Regions from separate parts of the Rhodococcus sp. 24CO genome, predicted to be linked through region 2. Evidence: riboswitches for the same ligand, from Rfam matches in the RefSeq annotation. Region 2 holds a riboswitch; each other region holds the start of a gene.
The links. Region 2 has a riboswitch for cobalamin ahead of V2B23_RS20120 (ABC transporter substrate-binding protein). Riboswitches for the same ligand answer to the same signal wherever they lie in the genome.
Positions count from the first base shown of each region.

Region 1: linked by a shared signal. The riboswitch ahead of V2B23_RS27890 (ABC transporter substrate-binding protein) and the one ahead of V2B23_RS20120 (ABC transporter substrate-binding protein) in region 2 are both predicted to bind cobalamin.
Region 3: linked by a shared signal. The riboswitch ahead of metE (5-methyltetrahydropteroyltriglutamate--homocysteine S-methyltransferase) and the one ahead of V2B23_RS20120 (ABC transporter substrate-binding protein) in region 2 are both predicted to bind cobalamin.

Region 1 is NZ_JAZFNF010000015.1:8,603-18,816, forward strand. It holds gene V2B23_RS27870 (Gfo/Idh/MocA family protein) at 1-894, shown strand, start outside; gene V2B23_RS27875 (FAD-dependent oxidoreductase) at 891-2,618, shown strand; gene V2B23_RS27880 (sugar phosphate isomerase/epimerase family protein) at 2,615-3,418, shown strand; gene V2B23_RS27885 (3-deoxy-7-phosphoheptulonate synthase) at 3,472-4,560, opposite strand; cobalamin riboswitch at 4,795-4,927, shown strand; gene V2B23_RS27890 (ABC transporter substrate-binding protein) at 4,970-6,016, shown strand; gene V2B23_RS27895 (FecCD family ABC transporter permease) at 6,013-7,053, shown strand; gene V2B23_RS27900 (ABC transporter ATP-binding protein) at 7,050-7,847, shown strand; gene V2B23_RS27905 (DNA alkylation repair protein) at 7,795-8,910, opposite strand; gene V2B23_RS27910 (FAD-dependent monooxygenase) at 8,947-10,032, opposite strand; gene V2B23_RS27915 (CGNR zinc finger domain-containing protein) at 10,075-10,214, opposite strand, start outside.
Region 2 is NZ_JAZFNF010000007.1:484,222-494,435, forward strand. It holds gene V2B23_RS20095 (hypothetical protein) at 1-63, opposite strand, end outside; gene V2B23_RS20100 (error-prone DNA polymerase) at 111-3,398, opposite strand; gene V2B23_RS20105 ((2Fe-2S)-binding protein) at 3,520-4,290, opposite strand; gene V2B23_RS20110 (ABC transporter ATP-binding protein) at 4,287-5,054, opposite strand; gene V2B23_RS20115 (FecCD family ABC transporter permease) at 5,051-6,091, opposite strand; gene V2B23_RS20120 (ABC transporter substrate-binding protein) at 6,088-7,041, opposite strand; cobalamin riboswitch at 7,218-7,361, opposite strand; gene V2B23_RS20125 (hypothetical protein) at 7,502-8,002, shown strand; gene V2B23_RS20130 (MMPL family transporter) at 8,140-10,214, shown strand, end outside.
Region 3 is NZ_JAZFNF010000015.1:20,186-30,399, forward strand. It holds gene V2B23_RS27920 (EamA family transporter) at 1-41, shown strand, start outside; gene V2B23_RS27925 (ABC transporter ATP-binding protein) at 114-1,052, shown strand; gene V2B23_RS27930 (ABC transporter permease) at 1,052-1,825, shown strand; gene V2B23_RS27935 (sensor histidine kinase) at 1,826-2,950, shown strand; gene V2B23_RS27940 (response regulator) at 2,947-3,555, shown strand; gene V2B23_RS27945 (helix-turn-helix domain-containing protein) at 3,772-4,206, shown strand; cobalamin riboswitch at 4,316-4,523, shown strand; gene metE (5-methyltetrahydropteroyltriglutamate--homocysteine S-methyltransferase) at 4,660-6,924, shown strand; gene V2B23_RS27955 (MarR family winged helix-turn-helix transcriptional regulator) at 7,050-7,601, shown strand; gene V2B23_RS27960 (homogentisate 1,2-dioxygenase) at 7,713-8,912, shown strand; gene V2B23_RS27965 (hypothetical protein) at 8,909-9,769, shown strand; gene fahA (fumarylacetoacetase) at 9,772-10,214, shown strand, end outside.

The DNA.
Region 1 (10,214 bases), on a different contig from region 2:
ACCGTTTGCACGCCGCACCCGGTACATGAAGAGGTAGTCGTGGCCGCTGCCGAAGCGGGTGTACATGTTTTGTGCGAGAAGCCCATCGCGGTCGATGTTGCTGCCGCCGACCGCATGATCGAAGCCGCCGACCGCGCCGGTATCACGTTCGGGGTGCTCTTCCAACGCCGATTCTGGCCGGCCGCGCGTCGGATCCGGGACGCCATCGACGACGGCCGGATCGGACTGCCCACGCTCGGCGAGGCGTCGGTGATCCTGCACCGCCCGTCGAGTTACTACTCGGCCGACGCGTGGCGCGGACGCTGGGACACCGACGGCGGCGGCGTGCTCATGACGCAGGCCGTGCACCAGATCGACATGCTGGCCTGGTTCATGGGCGAGGCCGTCTCGGTCAGCGGCTTCATCCGCACCCACACACACGGTGAGCACATCGAGACCGAGGACAGCGCGTCGGCCGTAATTTCCTTTGCCTCTGGCGGCACCGCCACCGTCACTGCGACGACGGGCGCCAATCACAACCTGGGCAACCGCGTTACGGTGATCGGACGCACCGGTGCCATCGCCAGCGTCCTCGAATTTCCCGAAGGACACGAGGGTGTCAACGAAATCTGGACCGTGCCGGGCGAAGTGGAGTTCCAGTCGCCGTACTCCGCCGACATCGACGCCAATCTCGATGTGGGAGCGGTCAATGCGGCACTCACCGACTTCCATACCTTGCAGGTGCAAGATTTCGCCGACGCCGTCCTGACCGGGCGCGAACCCGCCGTCACCGGACGCGACGCCCGCGCGTCGCTTGCCATCATCGCCGCAATCTACGAATCGTCACGAACGGGCAAGGTTGTCGAACTGACGTCGACACCTACCCTCGCAACAACTGCCAAGGAGCAGCAATGAGTAGCAGTACCTCCCTCACCTACGACGTGATCGTCGTAGGCTCCGGCGCAGGCGGGCTTTCCACAGCAATTGCCGCAGCAGATGGCGGCGCGTCCGTACTCGTGGTCGAGAAGGCCGACACCTGCGGCGGCGCAACGGCATGGTCGGGAGGGTGGATGTGGACCCCGCGCAACATGTTTGCCATCGCCGACGGTGTTGTCGAAGATCGCTCGGCGCCGCGGACATATCTGGAGAACCGCCTCGGCGACAACTTCGACGCCGCCAAGGTGGATGCACTCCTGGACGGTGCGCCGGAGATGGTCGAGTTCTTCGAACGAAAGACCGCGCTGAAGTTTGTTCCCGGGGCCAAGATCGCCGACATCCACGGCGACACACCGGGAGCCGGCACCGGTCACCGCTCCGTCGGACCGAAACCGGTGAGCTTGCGAAAGCTCGGCCCCGACGTCGCGGCGCTACTGCGTCGACAGTTGTACGAGACGTCATTCCTCGGCATGGGCATCATGGCCGGACCCGACCTGCAGGCATTCCTGCATTCGACCCGATCACCGAAAGCTTTTGTGCACTGTGGTGTTCGCGTGACAAAGCACATGTTCGATCTCGCCACCAAGCGTCGTGGTCAGCAGCTCGTCAACGGCACTGCACTGGTCGGCATGATGCTGCGCTCAGCGCTCGATCTGGGCGTCGAGATTCGGGTGAAGACGTCGGCAACATCGCTACAGACCGATGATGACGGCCGCGTCGTCGGTGTCCGCCTCGAAGGCCCCGATGGCGCGTACTCGGTAACTGCCAGGCGCGGCGTCGTACTGGCCACCGGCGGCTTCGCCCAGGACATCGACCGCCGCAGGGAACTGTTCCCGCGGACACCCACCGGAAACGAGCACTGGTCGCTCACCCCCAAGACAACCACCGGCGACGGCATCACCCTCGGCGAATCCGTGGGTGGCCGCCTCGACCGCACACTCGCCTCCCCCGTCGCGTACTGCCCCGTCTCCATCGTTCGCTACCGCAACGGCAAGGAAGCGGTGTTCCCGCACATCCTCGACCGCGGAAAGCCCGGTGTCATCGGAGTTCTCGCGAACGGCAAGCGTTTTGTCAACGAGGCACTCGGCTACCACGACTACACACTCGCGATGGTCGACCAGGTTCCTGAGGGCGAAGAAGTGTGTTCGTGGTTGATCGCCGATCAGCAGTATGTGCGCTACCTCCCGCTGGGCATGGCCAAGCCCCTGCCGATCCCGATCCAGCCGTACCTGCGCTCGGGATACCTCACCCGTGGTCGCACCGTTCGCGAACTGGCAGAGAAGATCGGCGTCGATCCGGTGCAGTTGGAGAAAACCGTCGCAGCTTTCAATATCGGGGCTGTGGCCGGTGACGACCCCGAATTCGGTCGCGGTACAACACCGTTCAACCGAGGTTCCGGCGATACCGCCAATCCCTGGCCGAACCCGTCGCTCGCGCCCCTGCAGAAGGGTCCGTACTACGCGGTGAAGGTTGTTCCGGGCAGTTTCGGTACCTTTGCCGGACTTGTCACCGACTCCGCGTCCCATGTTCTCGACGACAATGACCGACCCATCGAGGGATTGCTCGCGGTGGGCGTCGATCAGGCCAGCGTCATGGGTGGGCATTACCCGTCCGGCGGCATCAATCTCGGCCCGGCCATGACTTTCGGTTACCTGGCCGGCCGGGAACTGGCCGACGCCAAGACAGTTGGAGCGCACGCATGACACTCTCACTCGGACTTGCAGCCCTCACGGTGCTGGACACCGCCCCGATGCAGCACGTCGACTTGGCCGAAAAGCACGGCTTCGACACCATCGGTATCCGTCTGATGCCCGCGGCACCAGGTACGACGGCCTATCCTCTGCACGAGGACAAGCAGGGGTTGGACGAGCTGGTGCGTCGACTGGGTGATTCGCCGGTCGATGTATTCGACCTCGAAATCATCCGCCTTGCAGCCGACTTCGACCCCGCCGACTACGTTCCGCTTCTCGAAGCAGGCGCACAGCTCGGAGCCAAGGCCGTTCTGGTGGGCGGCGACGACCGCGACCGCGCTCGTCTCACGGATTCCTATGCCCGCCTCGCGGAACTGTGCGCGAACTACGGCATCGTCGCTTCCCTCGAGTTCATGCCGTGGACCGCAGTGCCAGATGCACGTGCTGCCATCGAGATCGTCTCGGCAGCAGACGGTCCGGCTCGGAGCGTTCTCGTCGACGCACTCCACACCGACCGCTCGGCAACAACGCTGGAGGATCTAGCGTCCATCCCGCGCGAGTGGCTGCACTACGCCCAGATGTGCGACGGTTCGACTCCCGCTCCCATCGATGACGCAGAACTGATCCGACACGCCCGCGAAGAGCGTCTAGTGCCCGGTACCGGAGGTATCGCGCTGGCCGAAATCTGGTCGACCCTGCCTGCCGGTCTGCCGGTCAGCATCGAATTGCCCAACGAACCGCTGCGTCAGACCATCGGCACGGACGCTTGGCTGGAACGTCTGGTCACGGCCACACGGGAAGTTCTGGCGTAAACGCCTGTGCGCCTTTCTGGTAGCGCCCACTACCAGAAAGGCGCACGGGGGTGTCAGCCCCTGCGGCTGGCAACGGCCTGCGCCAGACGGTCCAACTGCGCTGCCGTGGTGGACCAGTCGATGCACGCGTCGGTGATGGACTGGCCGTAGGTGAGTTCGTCCGCCTTGCCCAAGGTCAGGTCCTGACGACCGGCCTCGATGAAGCTTTCCAGCATGACGCCGGCAATTCCCTGCTCACCGGCGGCGAGACGAGCTGCGATGTCGTCGAGGACGATCACCTGACGCTCGTGATCCTTGCTGCTGTTGCCGTGGCTCGCGTCGATGACCACGCGCTCGGGCAAGTTCGACTTACGCAGGCGGGCAAGGGTATCCGCGACGGTCTCGGCGTCGTAGTTCGGTCCGTCGCTGCCACCGCGAAGGATGACGTGGCAGTCGGGGTTGCCGGCGGTACGGATCAAGGCAGCCTGACCGTCGAGGTCGGTTCCGGGGAACACGTGGCTCGCAGCGGCAGCGCGGGTACCGTCGACGGCTACCTGTACGTCGCCTTCGGTGGAGTTCTTGATTCCGACGGGCATGGACAGTGCGCTGCACAGCTGGCGGTGCACCTGGCTCGCGGCGGTGCGGGCACCGATCGCGCCGTAGCTGACCAGGTCCGCAATGTACTGCGGCATGATCGGGTCGAGGAATTCACAACCGACGGGCAGACCGAGGCTGGACACGTCGAGCAGTAGCTTGCGGCCGATACCAAGACCGGTGTTCACGTCGTAGGTGCCGTCGAGGTGCGGATCGTTGAGCAGTCCCTTCCACCCGAGCGTGGTGCGCGGCTTTTCGAAGTAGACACGCATGACGATGTGCAGGTCGTCCCGTAGTTCTTCGGCCTTGGCGGCCAACCGGCGAGCGTAGTCCATCGCGGCTTCCGGATCGTGCACGGAGCACGGACCGACAACGACGATCAAACGATCGTCCTCGCCATTGAGGATGTTGATGGTGTCGGCCCGACCGGTGCGCACGGTTGCGGCCGCGACCTCGTCTGGTGCGTGCTGAGCACGGACAGTCGCAGGCGATACGAGCGGACTGATACTTACAGTGCGCTGATCGTCAAGGCTGTCCGGTGTGGCTGTGGTGTCGATGGTGACAGTCATGGGGTTTCGGTTTCCTGTTCTCAGGCCGACCCCAGAGGTGAAATGAACTCCAGCGAGCCGGTCTGTAGTCCGGCTCTTGGGTGGAGGTTGTCAGCGCGTGGTTACGCCGGCAGGCCCACCCGGGGCCGGCCTGCTAAACCAGAAATAGACGCGCTGCATGACGGCCACGATACCTCGAGTGCCGACGAGGTCAATTCCACCCCTGTGTTTGCGGGGAGAAACCAGCGGCTCGTTATGGTTGACGTGGCCGTTCGTGCGGCCACGATCGGCGAGGGAACCTGGTGCAAGTCCAGGGCTGACGCGCAACGGTGACGAACCTTCTCGAGGGATCGAAGTCCGGATACTCGCTGATCGAGCACGGCGAATTCTCGGCTCCGCGATCGAGCCCTGAGCAAGGAGTTCCCTCTTCATGCGTTTCATGCGCTTCACATCAGCAGTTGTTGCCACGTCGGCTCTCGCTTTGGGTCTGGCCGGCTGCGCCGCCTCCGGCGACTCCGTCACCGCGAGTGACGCCACCTCGTCCAACTACCCCCTGACCATCGACAACTGTGGCCAACAGGTCACTATCGACGCACCGCCGACGCGTGCGGTCTCCCTCAACCAAGGCTCCACGGAGATCCTGCTGTCCCTCGGACTCGCAGACCGCATGGTCGGGACCGCTACGTGGACCGATCCCGTCCGCGAGAACCTCGCAGCCGACAACAATCGAGTCCCGCGCCTTGCCGACAACAAACCGTCCTTCGAGGTTGTCCTCGACACGGAACCCGATTTTGTGTCGGCGTCGTTTGCCTCCACGATCGCCGAGGGCGGCGTCGCGAGCCGAGATCAGTTCGCCGCGCTCGGCGTGCCGACGTACCTCTCTCCCACCGACAACGGCTGCGACGGCAAAGTCTCCTCGGCATCGAATGCGGACGGCGCTCGCACCGAACCGTTGAAGATCGAGACCGTCTACCAGGAAATCCGGGAACTGGCAGCAATTTTCGACGTGCGGGATCGAGGCGAGCAGTTTGTCGCCGAACTACAGGATCGATTCGCGGCAGCGTCCGATTCCGTCGACGCGTCCGGAGTCTCCCTCGCATTCTGGTTTGCCGACACCATGACGCCGTACATGGCGGGCTGCTGCGGCTCGTCCGGAATTATCACGGAATCTGTTGGAGCGGAGAACATCTTTGCCGACACGACGGACGAATGGCCACAGGTCAGCTGGGAAACCATTCTCGATCACAACCCAACGGCCTTGGTGCTCGCGGACCTGAGCCGACGCAGCATCGACGGCGGCGCACTGGCCAGCAAGATCGCCTTCCTCGAATCCAACCCGGTCACCTCACGTCTGCAAGCTGTGCAGGACAAGAAGTACATCGTCGTTAACGGCGCCGATCTCAACCCTTCCATCCGCACGATCGACGGCGTCGAGAAGACCGCCACCGCCCTGCGTGACTGGGGCTTGGCCAATTGAGCACGCGCACTGCGCGTCTCGAATCGCGATCGACTCTGGGAGTGCTGTTCCTGATCGGTCTGGTGGTTCTCGGGTTCTCGATTGCGCTGGCGATCACGATCGGCCCGGCCAATCTGTCGGTTCGCGACGTATACGCCGTGGTGTTCGAACATTGGGGTGTCGGGTCGTCCGGTGTCAGCCGGATCAAGGACGGCATAGTCTGGGAATTACGGCTTCCCCGAACACTGTTGGCTGCGGTCTGCGGTGCCGGGCTCGCGCTGTGCGGCGTCATCATGCAGTCACTGCTCCGTAATCCACTGGCCGATCCTTTTGTTCTCGGAATTTCGTCCGGGGCATCGACCGGCGCGGTGATGATCGCGGTGCTCGGCATCGGCGGCGGCGTTATCTCGCTGTCCGCCGGTGCATTTGCCGGTGCAGTCGTCTCGTTCGGCCTGGTGATGCTGCTTGCGGCGGGAGCCGGCGGTGGCACGTCCCGGGTGGTCCTGGCAGGTGTTGCCGGTACACAACTGTTCTCGGCGCTCACGTCGTTCATCGTCATTTCGTCCGCCGACGCCGAGCAGACTCGTGGTGTCCTGTTCTGGCTTCTCGGTTCGTTGGCCGGTGCCGGCTGGACGGACGTAGTTCTGTGTGGCGCAGTGGTAGCCGTCGGAATCCTTGTGTGTCTCGCCCAGGCTCCGGCGTTGGACGCCTTCACCTTCGGCAACAACGCCGCCGCGACGCTCGGGATCCCTGTCCAGCGCGTTCGACTGCTCCTTCTCACCATCACCGCACTGATTACGGCCGCACTGGTCAGCGCTGCCGGGGCGATAGGTTTTGTGGGACTGGTACTTCCGCATGCCGCACGGTTTCTAGTCGGTTCGAGACACAGCCGGTTACTCCCCGCCACGGCATTGATCGGTGCGATTTTCATGGTGTGGGTGGATGCCATCGCACGTACGGCGTTTGCTCCCCAGGAAATTCCGGTCGGCGTTGTGACGGCCCTCATCGGCGTTCCCGCGTTTGCGGTCATCCTGTTCCGAATGAGGAGAAGCGCATGAGCCTCGCAGCGCACGACATAGTGTGGCATCGCGGAAAGAACCTGATCCTCGACCGGGTAAGCGTCGCTGCACAACCGGGTGACACCATCGGGATCCTCGGCCCCAACGGGTCCGGGAAGTCCTCACTCATCAGCATCCTGGCTGGAGTCACATCTCCTGATTCGGGCGATGTCACGCTGGGTGGCACCAGTATCAGCAGCGTTCGCCGACGCACCGTCGCCCGGAAGATCGCAGTAGTCGATCAGCACGCCCACACCGAGGTCGATATCAGTGTGCTCGACGTTGTCCGACTCGGCCGCATTCCGCACCGCACGCTGTTCGGTTCCGGGGAAGAGGCTGACGACGATGCAATAGATCAGGCACTCGCCGATACCGGCATGACGTCGATGCGACGACGCTTGTGGCACACGCTGTCCGGTGGTGAACGTCAACGCGCGCAGATCGCCCGCGCGCTGGCTCAGCAACCGGACGTGCTGCTGCTCGACGAGCCGACCAACCACCTCGACATCTCACACCAACTCGACATCTTGTCGCTGGTGTCGACGCTGCCGGTGACCAGTTACATTGCCCTGCACGACCTCAACGTGGCGGCCATGTTCTGCAACCGCCTTGTCGTGCTCGAACGCGGACGGGTGGTTGCGTCGGGTACACCGACCGAAGTGCTGACCGAGGACCTGGTCGAACAGGTCTACCGGGTCCGGGCGAAAGTCACTATCGACCCCGAAGACGGCTATCCCTCGGTCAGCTATCGTCCGCAGCGACTTGGAGCTGAAAAGATTTCAGACCCTGTGTAACCCCGTTGATCTGTAGCTCGACGGAATGTGTGCCCGCGTAATACCGCCGCGTACTGATCGGTTTGAAGGAATGCCGCTTGGCTACCTTCGCGCTGGCCCCGGGCTCGAGAGAGCGCGTGGTCAGCTTGAACACCTTCGGACTGGTGAGTCCGTTGGCCTTGACGTGATGGACTATGTAGTCGATTGCCACAGTCACGGACTCACCGCCGTTGTTGCTCACCGCAAAACCGAATGCGATGTCCCCACCCAGATCGACAGCCTCGCGATCGATCACAAAGTCCGAGATCACGATATCCGTGGGTGCCGCAAAGCCCAGTAGGGCCAACGCATCGACGTCGCCGGCTTTCACCAGGCTGCGCAGAGCATGGCGAACCACTTTGGGCGTAGCCGCATCGGGATCACCGAGCCAACGCTTGGCGATCGACACCGCCAATGCAGCGTCCGCGCGACTGAGGTCGTTGAGATGATTGGAGACCGATCTCCGCACGTATTCCGACTCGTCGCGGTACAGCGCGTCGAGAATCGAGACCGTCGACTCCGGGTGCTCCGTCAACGCTTTCACCCGTCTACCCCAAGGCAGACGCATTCGGGTGCCCTCACTGGCGAGGCGTCGAACATGCTCGTCCTGGTGATCGGTCCATTCGAGAGCGATCTCCAGCGCTCGCCCGGGATTCGCGTCGAGAAATGTCCGGATCGCAAATTCGCTCGTCAGGCGCGAAGTCAGTTCGGCGAGTAGCGCCATACCATCGTCGAAATCAGTATTTCGACCACTGCGTGTGGCGGTCACCGCAACAGCTTCGGTGACCGGCCAGATCATCCAGCCCGCGAAAGTCTCGTCGCGCAGCGCCAGACGGATTATCTCGGCAAAGCGAGGAAATTCCTCGGGCAGGTCTGACATCATCGCGTCTCGCACCACACGTGTGCGCTCACCGAGACTGAGTCCGTCGAACCCGGATGCGCTGTCGCGAACAGCGACCAAGCGTGTGCATCCGGACGCTTGTTCGAGGCACAGGGCGAGATCAGCGACTACGGAGGCTCCGAGCAGTTCATCAGCTGTGGGCATGCGCGAAGGGTACAACCGGGGTCCGACAGTGATGTTCTACATGTGTCGAGTGCTGAAGTTCGATCCCAGACCGCGAAGAAACAACTCGGCAGGAAGCACTCGTAGTACGAGATCTCGAACGAACGTAGCGCTGGCGCCGCGAGTGAGAATTATTCGAGCGGATCGGCGCGAGCGCTGTTGAAGGCGATGCGTTCTCTTGGTGCGCAGGTAGTCGTAAGTCGCCACGTCATGAGCATGAGCGCCGAGCGCGACAGCATCCTCGAGAGCCTGACATGCGCCTTGACCGAGATGCGGCCCCATCGCGTGCGCGGCATCACCCACGAGCACAACGCGTTCTCGAACAAAAGACGGTAACGCTGGAAGATCCCTGATGTCATGGCGAAGAATCTGCTCCGGCGCAACTGCAGCGATGAGTTCGGGGATGGGAGACGGCCAGTTCAGAAAATCGTCCAACGACGGATCCGGTGTGCCCGTGGACAGCCGGGCGGCAGCAAAAACGTACAACCGACCGTTCCCCAGCGGAACGATGCCGAATTCTCCTCCTGCGCCGAGGATCCCACCTACATCGACAGTTCCCATGTCGTCGACGATCCACCTCCACGCGCGAATCCCCAGAGACTGCGGCACTGGATAATCCGGAAACATCGTTCGTCGCGTGAGGCTGTCGATTCCGTCGGCGCCGACGACCAGATCGAAATCTTCGGTGCGATCACCACATTGAATCGCGCCATCCTCATCGATCCCGGTGACTGTGGAGCCGAGTCGCACCGTCACCGAATCCGGAAGTGCTGCGCGTAGGACATCGACCAGATCGGCGCGGTGCATGGCAACAAAATTTCCGTGCAACGCGCGGAATCTCTCCTCATTGGTCCGCATCAACCATCTACCCTCGCGATTGCGTATCCCGCCCACCCATCCTGGGGCGGCTCTGTTCCGGATCTCATCGCCTACTCCGAGGTCATCGAGTGCGGCAAGTGCGTTCGGCCACAAAGTGATTCCGGCACCTACCTCGGTGAGAACCGGCGCTTGCTCGAACACCGTGACCGACCAGCCCGCATTGGCAAGCGCTACCGCCGTTGCCAGGCCCCCGATACCGCCGCCGATGATTCCCGCTGTTCGCATCGTCGATCCCCTTCGATTCGATTGCCACAGTTGTCCGACGTATCAGCCGACGGATTTTCGCGCGCGATACGCCGCGACATTAGCCCGGTTTCCACAGTTTCCGGTGTCGCAGTACCGCTTCGAGCGGTTACGCGACAGATCCACGAACACCGCGTCACAATCGGGAGCGATACACCACTGCA
Region 2 (10,214 bases):
GTGGGTGAATGGCACCACGGCGGCGCTAATCACCAAAAGGGTGATATCGGGGGTGAATTTCATCGACAAAATTGCCAAACATGCGCTGGATGCGCTAATCGATTGCACTGTCAGCGGAAATCCCGAGACTTCGCCGTGACACGGAGGTCCATGCGCTGCATCCGGTCTGCCACGACGGTCACAGCTCCCTCCGCGTTTTGCACCTTTCCCCGGACGAGGAGCGCCGGCGCCGTGTTGGCAAGCTTTCGGTACTTCGCCCACAACCCCACCGAACACACCACGTTGACCATCCCGGTTTCGTCTTCGAGGTTGATGAACGTAACACCGCCCGCGGTTGCCGGACGTTGACGGTGGGTGACCGCTCCCCCGACCAACACTCGATCACCGTCCGCAATGTCGAGCAGTCCGGACGCCGGGACCACGCCAAGTGCGTCGAGTTGCGGGCGGAGGAACTGCGTCGGATAGGTGTCGGGAGATACTCCGGTAGCCCACACGTCGGCGGCCGCCAGTTCGACGTCGCTCATACCGGGCAAGGTGGGGGCAGTGACCGATGCCCCGACTCCGGGCAGCCGATCAGGGCGCTCCCCCGCTGCTGCGCCCGCAGCCCATAACGCTTCTCTTCGCGAAATCCCGAAACTATCGAGCGCACCGGCCGTCGCCAGCGATTCCGCTTGTGCCGTCGTGAGTTCCACTCTTCCGGTCAGATCGAGAAATGACGTGAACCGGCCGCCGAGAGTGCGCTGTTCGACGATCTTCTCGGCCAGCGCGTCACCGATACTGCGCACGTCGCCCAACCCCAACCGCACTTCGAACCCCGCCGCTTCGACGGTGGCATGCGCCAGACTGACGTTGACGTCGGCTCCGTGCACTCGTACCCCATGCCTGCGGGCGTCGGCGACAAGCGATTGTGGTGAATAGAACCCCATCGGTTGCGCCCGGAGCAGTCCGGCGCAGAACGCTGCCGGATGATGCAGTTTGAACCACGACGAGTAGAAGACGAGGGCGGCAAAACTCTGCGAATGACTCTCCGGAAAACCGAAATTGGCAAAGGCGTACAACTTCTCGTAGATACGGTCGGCAACTGCGTCATCGATTCCGTGAAGGTCGCGCATTCCCTGATACAACCGCGCGCGCAGTTGTTCCATCTTCTCGGTGGAACGCTTCGACCCCATGGCCCGACGCAGTTGATCTGCCTCGGACGGTGTGAATCCCGCGACGTCGACGGCCATCTGCATCAACTGTTCCTGAAACAACGGAACACCAAGTGTGCGTTTCAGGGACTTTTCGAGCGACGGATGATCGTAGGTGACAGGTTCGAGTTTGTTGCGCCGACGAATGTAGGGGTGCACCGACCCGCCTTGGATCGGACCGGGCCGGATAAGGGCAACCTCGACGACCAGATCGTAGAAGTTCCGCGGTTTGAGACGCGGCAGCGTCGCCATTTGCGCCCGCGATTCCACCTGGAACACTCCCACGGAATCTGCCCGCTGGAGCATCTCGTACACGGCAGTTTCCTGGAGATCCAACTGCGCGAGATCAACGGTGATGCCTTTGTGCTCGGCTACCAGATCCATCATGTAGTGCAGGGCCGACAGCATTCCCAAGCCCAGGAGATCGAATTTAACCAGCCCCGCGGCGGCGCAGTCGTCTTTGTCCCACTGCAGGACACTGCGATTGGCCATGCGCGCCCACTCCACCGGACAGACGTCGGCGATAGGTCGGTCGCAGATGACCATACCGCCGGAGTGGATACCGAGGTGCCGGGGAAACCCCTCGATCTGTGCCGCCAGTTCCAGCACCGGGCGCGGTATATCCGTCTCGGCGTTTGTGTCGATGCCGCCCCACCGTCCGACCTGCTTACTCCACGCATCTTGCTGTCCTTGCGAAAAGCCCAGTGCCCGAGCCATATCCCGCACCGACGATTTCCCTCGATAGGTGATGACGTTGGCTACCTGTGCGGCATACTCGCGGCCGTACTTGGTGTACACGTGCTGGATAGCTTCTTCACGACGGTCGGATTCGATATCCACGTCGATGTCCGGCGGACCGTCGCGCTCGGGCGCGAGGAATCTCTCGAACAGGAGCTCGTTACGAACCGGATCGACGTTGGTGATGCCGATGGCGTAACACACCGCCGAATTTGCCGCGGAACCTCTTCCCTGACACAGGATGTCGTTGTTCTTGCAAAAAGAGACAATGTCGTGGACAACGAGGAAATACCCGGGAAAGTCCAAGGACGTGATGATGGCCAGCTCATGTTCCAGCTGTCGATACGCCTTCTCCGCATCTTCGGGCGGGCCGTAACGATCCAACGCCCCCGCCATCGTGAGCTCACGCAACCACGACGCCTCGGTGTGCCCAGGCGGTACGTCGAACGGCGGCAGCTTGGGAGCGATGAGCCTCAGATCGAAAGCGCACTCACGTGCCAGTTCGGCAGCTCCGCTGACCGCCTCCGGGTAGAGCGAGAACAGCGACGCCATTTCTGCACCCGAACGCAAGTGCGCACCACCGGTCGGAGCCAACCAGCCGGCGGCGTCGTCCAGACTCTGCCGGGAGCGAACCGCAGCCATCGCCATGGCCAACCGGCGACGCGGGGGCGCCGCGAAATGCGCCGCTGTGGTCGCTACGGTTCGCAATCCCTGTTCGGCGGCAAGCTGTGCCAGAACAGCATTGCGCTCGTCGTCCTCCGGCAACCCGTGATGAGTGAGTTCCACCGCCACCCGGTCGGCGCCGAAACGTTCGACCAGATCCCGCAAAGCCACCGCGGCGCTGCTTTTCCCGCCGGAGGTGAGAGCTTGCCGCACATGACCTTTCCGGCACCCGGTCAGGATCTGCCAATGCCCACCCGCAGCTTCGGTCAAGGTGTCGAAGTTGTACTGCAACTTCCCTTTCTCACCACCGGCCAGGTGGGCAGCAGCGATTTCACGGGAGAGCCGACGGTAGCCTTCCTGCCCCCGCGCGAGAACCAACAGGTGTGTCCCGCCGGGATCTGCCGCTCCCACTCGCGGTGTGGAGTCCAAGGACAACTCCGCACCGAACACCGTCCGCATTCCCCATTCACGAGCCGCCTCGGCAAACCGCACCACTCCGTAGAAACCGTCGTGATCGGTGACAGCAATAGCTTCCAGGCCCAGTCGGACGGCTTCCTCCACCAACTCTTCCGGAGGTGAGGCGCCGTCGAGAAAACTGAACGCAGAATGGGCGTGAAGTTCGGCGTACGGCACGGTGCTGTTGCCGCGAGCGAGTTCACCGGCGGTGTACTCCCCGCGCTTGCGTGACCATGCCGGACTGTCGTTTCCGTCGCCGGGAAACAGATCTTCGTGCTCTACGCGGCCGGCGCGTCCCGACAGAACTCGTTCCATCTCGGACCACGTCGGCGGTCCGTTCCCCCAACCCATAATTGCCTCACAGCGTCCTGAACAGTGTCTTTGCGGACAGTCGCGATGCTGGGAGGGAAGACGCATCGTGCATCGAACTTATGTTCGATACATTCAAGTCTGGCAGCTCACCCGCCATCCGTCAAACAAGAGCGGCAAGCAACCCCGCACGATCCTCGGGCGCCCGCTTGGGACAACTGGTGCACTTGGCTTCGCCTGGCACCTCGTAGATCAGGCAGCACGACGCACGCTGGGTGAACCGTCGTCGATCCGTCGGCACCGGCGTCAACGGATTCTCCACTCGCACGGCGCTCGCCCCCGCGCTCACATCCACAAAACGAGGTCGCGGAATGGGCGCGCCCGCACTACGGAGGGCATCGATCAATCCAGCAGCGCAGGCACTTCCGCGCTCACGCCGTGCGCCTGCCGCATCGAGCGCGCGGTTGGCAATGGAATCGGTGGTGATCGCCCACAACGCCTTCTCTCGCACTCCGGACACCTCGGCGAGTACCTCGATGACGGGCGTCAATGCCTCGTACATCGCCCGAGCCAACTCGGCAACACCGACAGTGATCGGGATGAGAGAAGCGGCGACAAAACCACCGAGATAGCCGTCGTCACGCAGGAAGATCCGAGCCTCGGCAAGCGACGGATCAGCGGCAAAACCGGTGACCAATCCCGTTCCGAGCGGGATACCGGTCAACGTGGAACTGGCCGAATACCACCACAAGGTGCCGTTGACCCGGCTCTCGTCACTCCCCCACCGCTTTGCCGTATCCGCGACGCGCGCTGCCATCCAGGCCGGGTCCGTCATCACCGCGGCCGGGATGGTCGCCGGATAGGCGTCGAGGCTTTCGAAAAACGGAACCGCCGTCGCCATCCGCGCGTAGATCGCGCCTATCTCGTCATTCACGCCAGCCCCACAATCTCCATCCGCGGACGCACCCCGTGCTCCACGCGGGCCTTGATCCCGAAAACCTCGGCCAGCAACGATTCTTCCAGCACCGCAGCGGTGGGCCCACATGCCCGCAGGTTTCCCGCCTCGAGTACCGCCAGTCGATCGCAATATTCGACGGCCAGGCGAAGATCATGCATCGTGACCACGACGGCCAACCCCTGCGACGCCAACTCCGTGAGCAGCTCCATCACGATCAGCTGGTGGCGCAGGTCCAGATGATTGGTCGGCTCGTCCAACAACAGGATCTTCGGTTGCTGCGCCAGCGCCCGGGCAATGGACACTCGCTGACGCTCACCACCGGACAGCGTCGCGACGTCCCTACCGGCCAGTGCCTCGAGACCGACCTGTTCTATGCACCGATCCACGATGTTGCCGTCTTGCTCCGTCGTGCGATCCAGCCAATTTCGATGCGGTGTACGTCCAAGGGCAACGGATTCACGCACCGAAAGCCCACTGGACACCGCTGGTTCCTGAACACTGGCCGAGACGGTTCGGGCAATCTCCCTGCGCGACAATGCCGTCGCATCCACCCGATCGATCAGCACCGCACCACCGCTGGGAGTCAGCGCGTTGTAACAGCAACGCAGCGCCGTCGTCTTGCCACTACCGTTGGGGCCCACCAAACCGAGAATCTCACCTGCGGAAGCCTGGAAACCTATGCCGTGCAGCACCTCACGACTTCCCAGGCGGGCCCGGGTATCGACGAGTTCGAGAATCACTGCTCCAACCTCCTGTACTGCCGGTAGAGCATCCAGACAAATATCGGCGCTCCCACCAAAGCAGTAATCACACCCACCGGGAGCTCGGTCGATTCCGACACCGAACGTGCCACCGTATCAGCGGCCACCATCGCCACCGCGCCCAGCAACGCAGCGGCGGGAAGCAGACGAATTGCTCTGGTACCCACCACAAATCCGGCAAGATGCGGAATCAGCAATCCGATGAAACCGATACCGCCGGCGACGCTCACCGCAGCGCCGGCCAGTACCGACACCGCAAGAAGCGACAACACGCGGAAGCGTCGCACGTTCATACCCAAGGCAGCGGCGCCGTCGTCGCCGGTCTGCAGGACGTCCATCCACCGCGCGCTGAGCAGCAACGCAACTCCGACGACAACAAGCGCTACGGTCGGAAAGATCAGCGTCGACCATCTCGAATCGCCGAATCCGCCTGCTATCCAGTGCATCACGGACGTCACATGCCGATCGTCGGCCAGAACCAGAATACAGAACGTGATGAGCGCCGAGAAGATCTGGGCCAGAGCAACTCCCACCAGGATGATTGCCGTGGGCTGGGGGTATCTGCCACCGATCACCAGGGCAAGGAACAGCGGAATCATCGCACCGACAAAGGCTGCAACGGGAATCGTGAAAACTCCCAGGACGCCGACACCGAAGCCCAGCACGGAGACCAGGACCACCATGAAACCCGCGCCGGACGACACACCGAGAAGGTACGGATCGGCCAACGGATTGCGTGTGACCGCCTGCGCCACCGCACCTGAGATCGCCAACGACGCACCCACCACGGCAGCGGTGAGGGCGCGCGGCAGGCGGGAGTCGATCACTATCGACTCCCGCGCCGCCGACCACCAGGTCTCGAAAGTCCCTGGCGCCAAGCGTGCTCCGACTATCGCCCACACGTCACCGATCGGAATGCGGACCGAACCGAAGGACACCGCCAATCCCAGCATGGCTGCCAGGGCCAGCAGCAATCCGGCCAGCAGAGCCCCGAAACCGGAACGTGAAAGGGTCACTTCGACGCGTCGGCGCCCGGTGTGAGCGCACTCGGATGGAAAGCGCTTGCAATGGTGTTCGCCGAGCGCACGAGACGAGAACTCTCGAAGAGATCAGCGAGAGGCACCACAACAAATCGGTTCTGCGTTACGGCCGGAGTGGTTGCCATCAACGGTTGCGACCGCAGGAAGTCGATCTTCTGATCCGCTGTCTTGTCTCCGTAGTCGATGACAACAATCGCTTGGGGCGCGCGCTCGGCAACAGCCTCCCAGCTTGCATCGATGTAGGGCTTGGCGCCTTCGGAGAAGATGTTTGTCACGCCGGAGTACGCGGCAACCAGTTGCCCGACGCCGACACCACCGATCGTGGTCGGAACATCCTCACCACCGTCGTAGAAGAAGGTGGACACCGGCGCGGCGTCGCCGACTGAAGCACGGACTGCGTCCAGGCCGGAGCTGATCTGCTCGGCTACGGCGCGAGCGGAATCCTCGACTCCCAAGACGCGGCCGAGTTGGGTGTAGTCGTTTTCGAGCAGTCCGATATCGGGGAATCCGGTGCCGCAGTATTCCGAGAAGAGGAAGGTATTGATCCCTTTCTCGGCAAAGGCGTCGCGTGATCTTCCCTGCTTCTCGTTGAATGCGCTGGTCATTCCGCCGACAACAAAGTCCGGATCCACGTCCAGAATCTGCTCGGCACTCGGGAACGTGTCGGACAGACTGGGGATCTTGTTGAACTGTTCGGCCGTCTCCGCGGTCGGCGGGTTGTCGCTGTATGCCCGTCCGACAATGCGATCACCCGCGCCGATCTCGATAAGTGCTTCGGTGACATGGCCGTTCAAGGACACAATTCTCTGCGGCGGTGAATCGAAGACCATTTCACGGTCGCAATTGGTGATGCTGACCGGCTGAGCAAATGACTCCGTCGACGCGGAGTTTTCGGTTGCCTCGCCTTTCGAACAACCGGCGGCCATCAACGCTGTCGCGATCAACACGACAAGGGTGCGGGTGGGGGAAATCTTGAGTGACACGGGACCTCGCAAAAGGGCTCAGAGCCACGAATGAGAATCCTGGGAGAACACCGACCGCGCAGAGGGAATCCGCGGGCAGGGCTCTCGCGGGACTTCCGTTTCGTAGACCACGACGAATGGATGTCGCACACCACGCGGCGGGCATTCGGGCTCATTCGTTCTCGATGATTCGGGAACGAACCTACCGTTGCGGGTCAGCGCCGGATTTGGACCGGCTTCCCCCACACGCATGGCTTGCAAGTGCTTCCAGCAGTATGCATGACACATCCGAACCGAGTTGCAACGGCCTCGCCACGTACATTCCGGACCCGCTCCTGAGCACGGTATTCCGCCGCGCACCTCGAAAAAGGATTAGCATGCGGTACCACCGAAATTCGGAAACTCTGGACAGATCGGAATAGACGTGAAAAAGATACTGAATTCCCTTTCCGAGGACGAATACGTGTTGATCCTCGAGACCAAAAAGGATCAGATTGCCGAACTCGACGAAGACGAACTGATCGCCCTGCACACGCGCATTCGTCGGGCCCGCAACAAGTACACGAAGTTGTACCGACGTGAGGGTTCGGCAAAAGTGGCCGAGAAGAAGGGCCGCGGATCCGGTAAGTCGGCAAATGCGCGCAACGCCGGTAAAGCAGAAGTTTTCGAAGACGCGCTCAGCAGAGTGAGCCGCCGTTTGGCAGCGGTCTCGCGTCAAAGCGCCCGCGAACTCAAGGACGAACGGCTGGGCCGAGCTCGCAAGGACGCTCCATCCTTCAGCGACATCGACACGAGTAACGGAAAGGTCGCGTCCGCGGGAAAGGCCCGCGTCGACGAAACTCGTAGTTCGCCGGGCAAGAAGAAGTTCGAAGCGTCCAGTATCGCCGCCGGTGCACGGCGCCAGGCCAAGAAGGACAATCGCTGACTCCACGCACCAGGTTTTAGCCGATGTTGCCGCTGAGCGTGACTTACGTTCAGCGGCAACGGCGTGTCATGCCCAGGAATCCCTCCCCCGGATACAGTCGGTACGGCCATGTCCGAAAATTTCACCGGAGTTGATCAATGACACGCTGGGCCCAAACCGTCGTTTCCCGAAAATGGTGGGTGCTCTCGCTCGCGGTTCTCATCGTGCTTATCAGTGGCGTGTGGGGTCTCGGAGTATTCGGAAAGCTCAGCCAAGGCGGGTTTGTCGACCCGGGAAGCGACTCCGCGAAGGTCGCAGCAATCGTCGAGGAAAACCTCGGACCGCAAACCGCGGACATCATTGCGATCTACACACCGACCGACGGCCGAAGTCTCGAGGACATCGGCCCGGCCGTGACAGCCACAGTCGACGAGTTCACGGCCAACGTGCCGACGGCCTCGGTGAAGTCGTATTGGACCGCCGATGCCGCGACCAAGGCAAATCTGGTCTCCAACGACGGAACGATGGGCGCGGTTGCCATCACCTTGGCACCGGACTCCGGAGTCACCTCCGCCACATTCTCCGATCTGCTCCCCACGCTCGAAGTGGAAGGCGCGCAAACACAATTCGCCGGAAACACGGTGGTGGGTGTCGCCTTCAACACCACGCTGGAGAAGGATCTTGTTATCGCGGAGGCTATAGCCATCCCGATCACCCTCGTGTTGTTGGTCTTCATCTTCGGCGGCCTTGTCGCCGCAGCCGTACCGGTTTTTGTCGGAGTCCTGAGCGTGCTGAGCGCCTTGGCCGTCCTGCGAGTTCTGACGTCGGTCACCGAGGTCAGTTCGTTCTCGATCAACGTGGCCTCATTGCTGGGGCTCGGCCTTGCCATCGACTACGGATTGTTTGTCGTCGGTCGGTACCGCGAGGAACTGAACTCCGGTTCCGAACCGGGCGCCGCAGCCACCCGCACCGTTCTGACGGCTGGTCGTACGGTGATGTTCTCGGGTCTGCTGCTGATCTGCGCGTTCAGCGGCATGCTCGTGTTCCCACAAGCTGTGATTCGTTCACTGGGGTTCGGCGCCATCGCCGCCGTGCTGAGCGCGGCCGTACTGTCGCTGACCGCGGTACCCGCCTTGCTTGCCATTCTGGGCCATCGCATCAACTCGTTGACATGGCGCAAGGGCGCAGCCCAACGCGGAGAAGAACGCTCACGCAGGTTCTGGGGTCGCGTCGTCACGTGGGTGATGAAACGACCTGTTGCCGTATCGATCACGATTGTCACCCTGCTTCTCGTCCTGGCGTCGCCGCTGCTTGGCGCACGACTTGGCGAACTCTCGTACACCGCGTTGCCCGCCGACGACCCCGCTCGCACGGCCATGGACACGCTGGTCAACGAATTTCCCCAGACCGGCAACGGCGCGACACTGATCCTGCAGGCGGAGGGCGATACCGCACTCAACCCGGCCGAAGGCACGGCAGTAGCCGAAGCCGCAAGCCAAGTAGAGGGCATCGCACAGGCTACCGTCGTCGCGAGCACCAATTCGCTGATCGCAATCCAAGCGTTCTACAGCGAAGGCTCCACGCCGCAGTCCCAAAGTGACGCTGTCACCGACCTACGCGAGATACCTGCGCCCGACGGTGCCGAATTGTTGGTCGGCGGCGGGCAAGCCACCGTCGACGACGGCAATAACGCTGTCCTGCACTGGCTGCCGGTCATGATTCTGATCATGGTCGGTTCAACCCTGATTCTGCTGTTCCTCGCCTTCGGATCAATTGTGTTGCCCATCAAGGCTGTGCTGATGGCGGCCTTGAGTTTGGCCACCACCTTCGGCGTCCTCACCTTCGTCTTCCAGGAAGGCCATGGCGTCGAACTTCTCGGTGTCAGCCAGACGCCCCTCGAAGCAACATTTGTCGTCCTGATCCTGGCCGTTGTCTTCGGACTGTCCACCGACTACGAGGTATTCCTCATGTCGCGCATGGTCGAAGCGAAGAACGACGGCGCGACAACGGAAGAAGCCGTCAAGTTCGGCACCGAGCGAACGGGCCGCATCGTGACGGCAGCAGCACTGCTCCTCATTGTCGTAACGGGTGCTTTTGCCATGTCAGGTCTTGGAGTGATGAAGTTCCTCGGAGTTGGCATGATCGTGGCACTGATCGTCGACGCAACCATCATCCGCATGCTCCTCGTTCCATCCCTGGTGAAACTCATGGGCGAAGCAAACTGGTGGGCGCC
Region 3 (10,214 bases), on a different contig from region 2:
CACCAAAACCGGTGGCGGTCGAATCTGTGACTGTCGAATAGATGACAAATGTCATGGCCGAAGAATGACGGATCGACGAGGGTTCCCCTGCCGAATACCGGCAGATTCCAGGTATGACCTCAGCACAGGCACTGCATCCACCCGTTGACGGCCGAGCACGCGACGCCATTCGATTGACCGGACTTCACAAGCGCTTCGGCGACGTGGGAGCAGTCAACGGCATCGACCTGAGCATCCGGCCCGGTGAAATCGTGGCGTTTCTCGGCCCGAACGGCGCCGGCAAGACAACAACGATCGACATGATTCTCGGCCTGTCGAAGCCGACGTCGGGTGACGTGAGCGTCTTCGGGATGGCGCCGCGCGCCGCGATAGCCCGCGGACTTGTCTCGGCGGTCATGCAGACCGGCGGACTACTCAGGGAACTGACAGTTGCCGAGACGGTGCAACTGACGGCAAGTCTGTACGCGCACCCTCGCCCCGTCGACGAAGTCCTGCGCCGCGCCGGAATCCTCGACATTGCCGGTCGACTCGTCAGCAAGTGCTCCGGCGGGCAGCAGCAGCGACTGAGATTTGCGATGGCTCTCCTCTCGGACCCACGGCTTCTCATCCTCGACGAACCGACCACCGGCATGGATGTCGAAGGGCGCCGCGACTTCTGGTCGGCCATCCGAGCCGACGCGGATCGAGGGCGCACCGTTCTGTTTGCCACGCACTACCTCGAAGAAGCCGATGTCTACGCCGACCGCATCATTCTGGTCCGGCAAGGCACTATCGTCGCCGACGGAACCACTACCGAGGTCAAAGCCATGGCGTCCGGACGAACCCTGCACGCAAGGGTTCCTGGCCTGACCGACGAACTTCTACGCGCGATACCGCACTCGGATGCCGTCGAACTGCGTGGCGAGGCACTGACGGTGCACTCCAGCAACACCGATGCCGTCGCGCAGTTCCTCCTGAACAACACAGCGGCCCGCGATCTCGAAATCGTCTCGCGCGGACTCGAAGACGCCTTCATCGCACTCACGTCGAACAACTCCGAAGGACAGAAGTGATGACCACTGCAACAGAACGAACCGTCGTACCACTGGGCGGGTTCAACACGACCTTGCTGCGTTTGGAACTGCGCCGCCTGACCCGTAATCGGCGCACGATGCTCTTCACACTTGTCATGCCGGTGGTCTTCTACCTGGTCTTCGGGTTGGGGCAAAGCGACGACGCTCACGACATCGGGCACGGCAATGTCGCGGCGTACATCATGATCAGCATGGCGTTGTACGGCGCGATGCTCGCTACCACCAGTGGCGGCGCGATGGTGTCGATCGAGCGAGCATCCGGGTGGAGCAGGCAACTTCGACTGACGCCGTTGACTCCGGTCGCGTACATTGCCGTCAAACTGATCATGGCCATGCTGCTCGGTCTGGCATCGATCCTCGTTGTCTATGTTGTCGGCTCGTTCACGTCCGCTCAGATGGACGGATCATTGTGGTTCACAACGGCATTGATCGCTTGGCTCGGATCGTCGATCTTCGCGGCCTTCGGCTTGTTCATGGGATACCTGCTGCCGAGCGAGAACGTCATGCAACTGCTCGGTCCCGGGCTCGCACTGCTTGCATTCGGCGGCGGCCTCTTCGTTCCGCTCCAGAATGGTTCGGTGTGGGCGACCATTGCTCAACTCACTCCGATGTTCGGCATCAACGCACTGGCTCACGCGCCGCTGACCGGCAATAGCGTCCACTGGACGTGGATCGTCAATATTCTGGTGTGGTTCGCCATCTTCGCCGCCGGAGCGATCTGGCGGTTCCAACAAGATACGGAGCGTGTGTAGTTGCCGAAGACCACTCGACCAATCGATTCCGTCGCGGCGCCGCGACGGAATCGTTTCGGCATCCTGTTTGCCGCCGTGTGGATGGTTTTTCTCGGTGGTCCACTCATCGAAGGATGGAACCTTCGCGGCGAACTACGGGGCTGGGTAGGGATTCTTGCGACGCTCACCTTCGGCGCTCTCTACCTCTACACCTTTGCCCGGGTACAGCAGCGCCGTCTCACTCTCAGCGGAGAACCGACAGTTCGCCGCGCGGTAGTCACGTTGGCCGGCCTGACTGCACTCGCCGCTGTGATCATCATCAGCGTCGGGCCGACCGGTCTCGCAACTGCGCCGTACCTCGCCGTCACGGCTGTGACAATGCTGCCGACCGTGGCCGGCGGCATTCTCACCTTGGCCATTGCCGCTTCGGTGGAAATCGTCAGTGTCAGCGCCGGATGGGGAAACTATTCGGGCCTGTCGCTCGGAGTGTGCGCCGCCGCGTTTGCCACGTGGGGCGTCATGTCCCTCATCAGACGCAATATTTCGATGGTCCACGAACGAGAAGAACAGGAACAGCGTGCTGTCATGGAGGAACGCGCACGAATGGCACGCGATCTCCATGACATCCTCGGGCACTCGCTCACCGTCATCACCGTCAAAGCCGAACTGGCCAACCGATTGTTGGACGTCGACATCGAGCGCGCTCGCAGTGAACTCGACGATCTCGAACGACTGTCCCGCGATGCTTTGGCGGATGTGCGCTCCGCAGTGAACGGGTTTCGAACCATCTCACTCCCCGTCGAGATCGCCCGCGCCCGAGAGGCTCTGCGTGCTGCAGGCATCGAAGATCATTCCCCGAACAGTACCGAAATGGTGCCGCGACACTTGCGGGAATTGTTTGCCTGGACCGTTCGTGAAGGCGTCACCAACGTCGTACGCCACAGCGCCGCAACACAATGCACCATCACCATCGACGAGAAGAGCGTCGAAATTTTCGACGACGGGATCTCCGGCGAGAATACGACGATCGGCAACGGGTTGACCGGACTGCGTGAACGCGCCGCAGCGGTGGGAGCCCGCGTGATCATCAACGCCGCCGCGCACCAGGGCTTTTCACTAAAGGTCCACGAACAGGAGAACACGTGAGCATCCGGCTACTACTTGCCGACGACCAGGCATTGGTTCGCGGCGCCCTGGCCGCACTCCTCGATCTCGAAACCGATCTGACCGTGGTCGCAGAAGTCGGCCGAGGCGACGAGGTTGTTGCGGCAGCGATGGAACACCGCCCCGATGTTGCACTGCTGGACGTGGAGATGCCGGGACTGGACGGGATTGCAGCCACGTCGGCGTTGCTGGAAGCGCTCCCACAAACACGGGTGCTGATCGTGACGACCTTCGGGCGGCCGGGATTTCTTCGCAAGGCGATGCACGCGGGAGCCACCGGTTTTGTCGTCAAGGACACCCCGGCGCGGCAACTCGCCGACGCGGTACGACGCGTCCATGCGGGGTTGCGCGTCGTAGATCCGACGCTGGCGGCAGACAGCCTCGTCAGCGGCGAATCTCCACTGACCGATCGTGAAACGGAAGTACTGCGCGCCGCGAAGGCCGGCGCGCCCGTTGCAGCTATCGCCGCCGAGCTATTCCTGTCAGCTGGCACCGTTCGCAATCACCTGTCGTCCGCGATGGGGAAGACCGGAGGTGCGACGCGTGGAGAATCTGCTCGAATCGCCGAAGCCAACGGTTGGTTATAAGAAGAGCAGGGTCCCCACATAGAGTCCCGTATCCGGCAATTCCGTCGCAATTATTGTTAATCACTCTCCCGCCTGCAGTTCTAACCCAAATATTCACGTATCCTGTTACCTGGTTCCGCGACAATGCGTTGCGGAACCGAATAGCGGAGTACCGACCCACCTTTGGTTACCTACCAGTTATCAGATGGTTGAGCGGACAACACAGGGGGAAGGCTCATGGCGCAAAGATTCAGCCAACGATTGAATGCGCTGTTCGAGTCCGCCCCTAATCACGTCACCAACGCCATGGTTGTGCGCAGCATGACCGAAGACGGTTGTCGCATCTCTACTCCCTACTTGTCGCAACTCCGCACGGGCGTCCGCACCAACCCTTCACCCGAAGTTGTCTCCGCCCTCGCCCGATTCTTCGAAGTGACTCCGGACTATTTTTTCAACCCCGACCAAGAAGTGCCCTTTCTCGCAAGCGGCGATTCCGACCACATTCTGCTCGCACAGCTTCACAACGATCGCCTACGCAATCTCACGTCTCGGGTAGTCGACCTGTCCCCAGCCTCACAGGCCCTTCTTGTCGAAATGGCCGAAAATCTCCGATCGTCCGAGAATCTTCCCCGGGTACCTCCCGACTCCAACTCGTACTCGTGGCGCGCCTAGACCCGTCGACACAAGTCATACGGGCACTGCTTTTCCTGCTCCCACGCACATAGCCCTATGCTGGGCAACGCAGCTGGTTCGCCCGGCGCGGTCATGAGGAGCCCCGAAGACCGTTCCTGGCGTCGAAGCTCCGTCAGCTCAGGCAGACGGAGTGAGAGGGAACCCGGTGAAAATCCGGGACTGTCCCGCAGCGGTAAGCAGGAACGACCGCCGTCTACATGCACTGGGCTTTTGCCTGGGAAGCGATGGCCAGTAGGTTCGATCACCACGATCGAGCGCCCGCGAGTCCGAAGACCTGCCGACTGTGTCGGGCACGCCGTGCCCGACGGTCCACCGCCTCGTGGAATGGGCGCGTAGATCTCGAGACGTGGTCGCATGTTTGATTGCGGCCTCATGAGGTGTACCCGTCTGCCGGCAGTGGCCATCAGTGCATTGGCAATCTGGAGAAACTCCGTGACAACAACATTCACCGCGACCGTGCTGGGCTCTCCGCGTATCGGTCCTCATCGCGAACTCAAACGGGCAATCGAAAGCTACTGGGCGGGGCGCATCGACGCCGACGCCTTGGCGCGAGTAGCCCGTGACCTGCGTCGGCAGGGCTTGGCCGACCTCCGTGACCAGGGAATCGACTCCATCCCGGTCAACACCTTTTCCTTCTATGACCAGATGCTCGACACGGCAGTGCTTCTCGGCGCGCTGCCCGAGAGGGTCGCATCCGTCGCCGATCCGTTGGACCGCTATTTTGCGGCCGCACGCGGCACCGACACCATCGCCCCACTCGAGATGACCAAGTGGTTCGATACCAATTACCACTATCTCGTCCCCGAGATTTCACCGTCCACGACGTTCTCGCTCGACGCCTCGAAAGTGCTCGGCGAACTGGCGGAAGCGCTCGCAGACGGCATACCCGCTCGCCCGGTTGTCATCGGCCCCGTCACGTTCCTTCTCCTCTCGAAGGCTGTCGGAACCGAAGAACCGCTTCTGACCCGGATCGATGAACTGGTTCCGCTGTACGCGGACCTTCTCGGCAAGCTCGCCGACGCCGGGGCCGCGTGGGTGCAGATTGACGAACCGGCGCTCGTCGGCGACCGCACCGACGAAGAGATCGAAGCCGCCCGGTCGCTCTACGAACAGCTTTCGTCGCTGTCGAATCGACCGGCAATCCTGCTGGCGTCGTACTTCGGCTCGTTGGGCGATGCGCTTCCCGCCCTCGCGTCCACCGCAGTCGAAGGTTTTGCGATCGACCTTGTCGCAGGACGTGATTCGATTGGGTCCGTCCCAGACCTCGCCCGCAAGCTCGTTGTCGCCGGAGTTGTCGACGGCCGAAATATCTGGCGAACGGACCTGGATTCGGCGCTGTCCACGCTGGGCGCTCTGCTCGGCAGCGTCGATACCCTTGCCGTCTCCACGTCATGCTCGCTCCTGCACGTTCCGTACTCACTCTCCCAGGAACCGGATCTGGACAAAGCCCTGCGCTCCTGGCTTGCATTCGGCGCCGAAAAGGTGCGGGAAGTGACCACGCTTGCCACCGCGCTTACTCTGGGGCGCGAATCCGTCGAGGACGAATTCGGCCTCGCCCGCGCCGCCGCGTCGACTCGCAAGGACGACAAGCGACTCAACGACGCCGGCGTGCGTGGACGTCTTGAAGCCGTGCTGAATTCGGCGACCAACCGCGCCCCGGCGGCGGAGCGTCGCAAGGCTCAAGCCGAATTGCTGCCGCTTCCTCCACTTCCGACCACCACTATCGGTTCGTACCCGCAGACATCCAAGATCCGGGTGGCGCGTGCGGCATTGCGCAACGGCGAGATCGACGAGCCTGAATACATCTCGCGCATGCGCGGCGAGATCGCGGATGTGGTTGCACTCCAGGAGAAATTGGACCTGGACGTGCTCGTGCACGGCGAACCCGAGCGCAATGACATGGTGCAGTACTTCGCCGAACAACTCGACGGCTTCTTCGCGACCGCGAACGGTTGGGTTCAGTCGTACGGCACGCGCTGTGTCCGTCCGCCGATCCTCTACGGCGACGTCTCCCGTCCGAAACCGATGACCGTCGACTGGATCACCTACGCGCAGTCCTTGACCGACAAGCCGGTCAAGGGGATGCTCACGGGACCGGTCACGATTCTGGCGTGGTCGTTCGTGCGTGACGATCAACCTCTCGCCGACTCCGCCAATCAGGTTGCGTTGGCGATTCGGGACGAGACCGTCGACCTGCAGGCTGCGGGCATCGGCATCATCCAGGTGGACGAGCCCGCACTTCGTGAATTGCTCCCGCTGCGTGCCGCTGATCAGCCGGCCTACCTGGACTGGTCGGTCGGGTCGTTCCGGCTGGCAACGTCGGGGGTCGCGGATTCCACGGCGATCCATACGCATCTCTGCTACTCGGAGTTCGGGGCCGTGATCGGCGCGATCGCGGGACTCGATGCCGATGTCACCTCGATCGAAGCGGCCCGTTCGCACATGGAGGTTCTGGGTGACCTCAGCGCCGTGGGCTTCGATCTGGGTGTCGGCCCCGGTGTGTACGACATTCACTCTCCGCGGGTCCCGAGCGTCGACGAGATTGCCGGTTCGCTGCGCGAAGCACTCGAGGCCGTCCCGGTGGAACGGCTGTGGGTCAACCCTGACTGCGGCTTGAAGACACGAGGTCTGGTCGAGGTTGAAGCGTCGCTGCGCAACCTCGTCGAGGCGGCAAAGGTGGTACGGGCGGAACTTTAGGGGGCTCCGCCCCCTGTGCGCCTTTCTGGTAGTTCGCACTGCCGGAAAGGCGCACAAGGGCCGTAGGCCCCTTTTTTAGTACATTCATATACAAAGGTGGCCTTTAATCACGCTAGAGTGACGCCATGGAAGCCGCAGCAGAAGAAACTCAGGGAACGGCCGGAGAGCTCAACTTTTGGTCGTTCATCGAGTTGGCGAACAAAAGACTGTCCGACGAGCACGGCTTTCGCCACCACCTCGCCACCGAGGTTCTCCTGACACTCAACCGCGCATCCAACGTGGTCACGTACGACCTCGAGTCGTCGATACACCGGCCACGCGGCTGGTCGTGGTCATCCTTCCGCCTGATGTTCGTCACCTGGCTGGCTGGGCCGATCGAGCCGAAAGCCGCTGCCGAGCTCACTGGAATGAGTCGGGCGGCCGTATCGAACCTGTCCAAATCGCTGCTTGCAGACGGCCTGATCGATCGCCGCCCTACCGAGAACGACGGCCGTTCGGTGCAGCTCTACCTCACCGATACGGGCAGAGACGCAATGGTCGAGGCGTTTCGCGAACAGAACGAACGCGAACACGCGTGGGTCAGCGTCCTCAGCGAAGCTGAACAGCGGATTCTTGTGATGCTCCTGGACAAACTGATCACCAATCGTAGCCAGTTCGACGTGCGCGGACGGAACTAGCAACACAACCCGTTCCTCTCGAAGGGTTGCACCTGTCACTTCATTTTAGTTAATGTGTTTACTATCTGGTCAAGGTGAGTCAGACGGAAACAGCACAGAAGGAGGCCGGACATGGCGTTTTACCGACAACTCGGCAATGTCCCCCCGAAGCGTCACACTCAGCACCGTGACGAAGCAGGCAACCTCTACTACGAGGAGTTGATGGGCGAAGAAGGCTTCTCCTCCGACTCGTCGCTCCTCTACCACCGCGAAATTCCGTCGGCGATCGTCGACGCCACGGTCTGGGAACTGCGCGACCAGAGCACCACACCCAATCACCCTCTCAAACCGCGCCATTTGAAGTTGCACGACTTGTTCCCGGAAAACATCTGGGCCGAAACCGACGTGGTGACCGGACGACGCCTGATCCTCGGCAATGCCGACGTCCGCCTGTCCTACGTCATTGCCGGCGCGGCATCTCCCCTGTACCGCAACGCAATCGGCGACGAGATGGTGTACATCGAGTCCGGTGAAGCCACCGTGGAAACGGTCTTCGGCGCACTCGAAGCACGCGAAGGCGACTACGTCCTCATCCCAATGTCCACGACGCATCGCTGGATCCCCAAGGGAGACAAGCCGCTCCGTGCATACGCGATCGAAGCGAACAGTCACATCGTTCCGCCCAAGCGTTACCTCTCACGCTTCGGCCAGTTGCTCGAGAACGCACCGTTCTGCGAGCGCGACCTGCACGGCCCCAGCGCGCCCCTGATCGCCGAAGGCACCGACGTGGAGGTCTTGGTCAAGCACCGGACGTCGGCCGGCATCGCCGGAACCCGCATGGTCTACCCGACGCATCCCTTCGACGTGGTCGGCTGGGACGGTTGCCTGTACCCCTACACTTTCAACATCTCCGACTACGAGCCCATTACCGGTCGCGTTCACCAGCCGCCGCCGGCGCATCAGGCGTTCGAGGGCAACAACTTCGTGATCTGTAACTTCGTGCCACGCAAGGTCGACTACCACCCGCTGTCGATCCCCGTGCCGTACTACCACTCCAACGTCGACTCCGACGAGATCATGTTCTACTGCGGCGGCGACTACGAAGCACGCAAGGGCTCCGGCATCGGCCAGGGTTCCATCTCGGTTCACCCCGGCGGACACGCACACGGCCCGCAGCCGGGAGCGTACGAACGCAGCATCGGTGCAGAGTTCTTCGACGAACTCGCCGTCATGGTCGACACGTTCCGGCCGCTCGAACTCGGCGAAGGCGCGTTGGCCTGCGAAGATGACAACTACGCCTGGAGTTGGGCAGGACGGGGTCCTGCGCAATGACGGTCATCTCCCCACTGCTGCGCGGTCTGTGCGACGACGCCGCCCTGTTCCCACCCGGCAATGCTCCTCTCGCCGAAGCAGTTCCATCGCACCAGTCGTACCTCGAAGCCGGCTACTCAGCATTGGTCGGCCCGTTCGTCTTCCCCGCGCCGCGATTGGACGAACTCTCCGCTCACGTTTCTACCGATCATCCTCTGGCACTGAGTCTCACGGTTCCTGCCGGCCCGGACGCCGTCGCGGCCGCAGTGGCAAAGGCCTTGGCCATCCCCGGCGTCGACGTCGTAGCGGTGGAGGTCGGAACACCGGCCGGCGTAGCGGCCGATCATGCTTTCGACGAACTGGCACGCATTCACGCCGCGTATCCCTACCTCGACATTTTTGTCGAGGTTCCCCGCGACGACCGACGCGACAGCTACATTGCCGCACTCGCAAAGGCCGGCTACAGCGCCAAGTTCCGCACCGGCGGAGTTCAGGCTGAGGCATATCCGGACGAGAACGAGCTCGCCGACGCCATCATTTCGGTTGTCCGCGAGGAAATTCCGTTCAAAGCGACTGCCGGGCTACATCACGCTGTTCGCAATACCGACCCAGACACGGGCTTCGAGCAGCATGGCTTTCTCAACATCGTGTCGGCAGTGGGCGCCGCGTCTGCCGGCGGAGATCGGTCCGATGTTGTTGCCGCACTGGCAGAACGGGATGGAGCCGCTATCGCACACAGCGTTTCCGAACTGGATGGCCAGGATGTGCGTCGACGCTTCCTCTCGTTCGGCACCTGCAGCATCTCGGACCCCTTGACCGAACTCGAAGACCTGGGACTGATCGACCGGTCCGAGAAAACAGAAGGAACACTCGCATGACCATGACGACCATCAACATTCCCACCGACTCGCTCTTCGGTCTCGACAACCTGCCGTACGGCGTGTTCTCCCCCGCAGGCGGCGCTCCGCGCGTCGGCGTGCGAGTGGGCGACTCCGTCATCGATCTTGCAGTGGCACTCGGCGATTCCGTCTTCGCGGAACCGACGTTGAACGCATTCATGGCGCAGGGCCGCGATCGCTGGGTTTCCGTGCGCAACCAGATCACCGAACTTGTTGCCGGGGAAATCCCCTCCGACGCAGTCTTTTCCATCGACTCCGTCGAGATGCACCTGCCGATCACTGTGGCCGACTACGTCGACTTCTACGCGTCGGAGAATCACGCCACCAACCTCGGTCGTCTCTTCCGCCCCGATTCCGCTCCCCTGATGCCCAACTGGAAGCACCTTCCTGTCGGCTACCACGGGCGTTCGAGCACCGTCGTCGT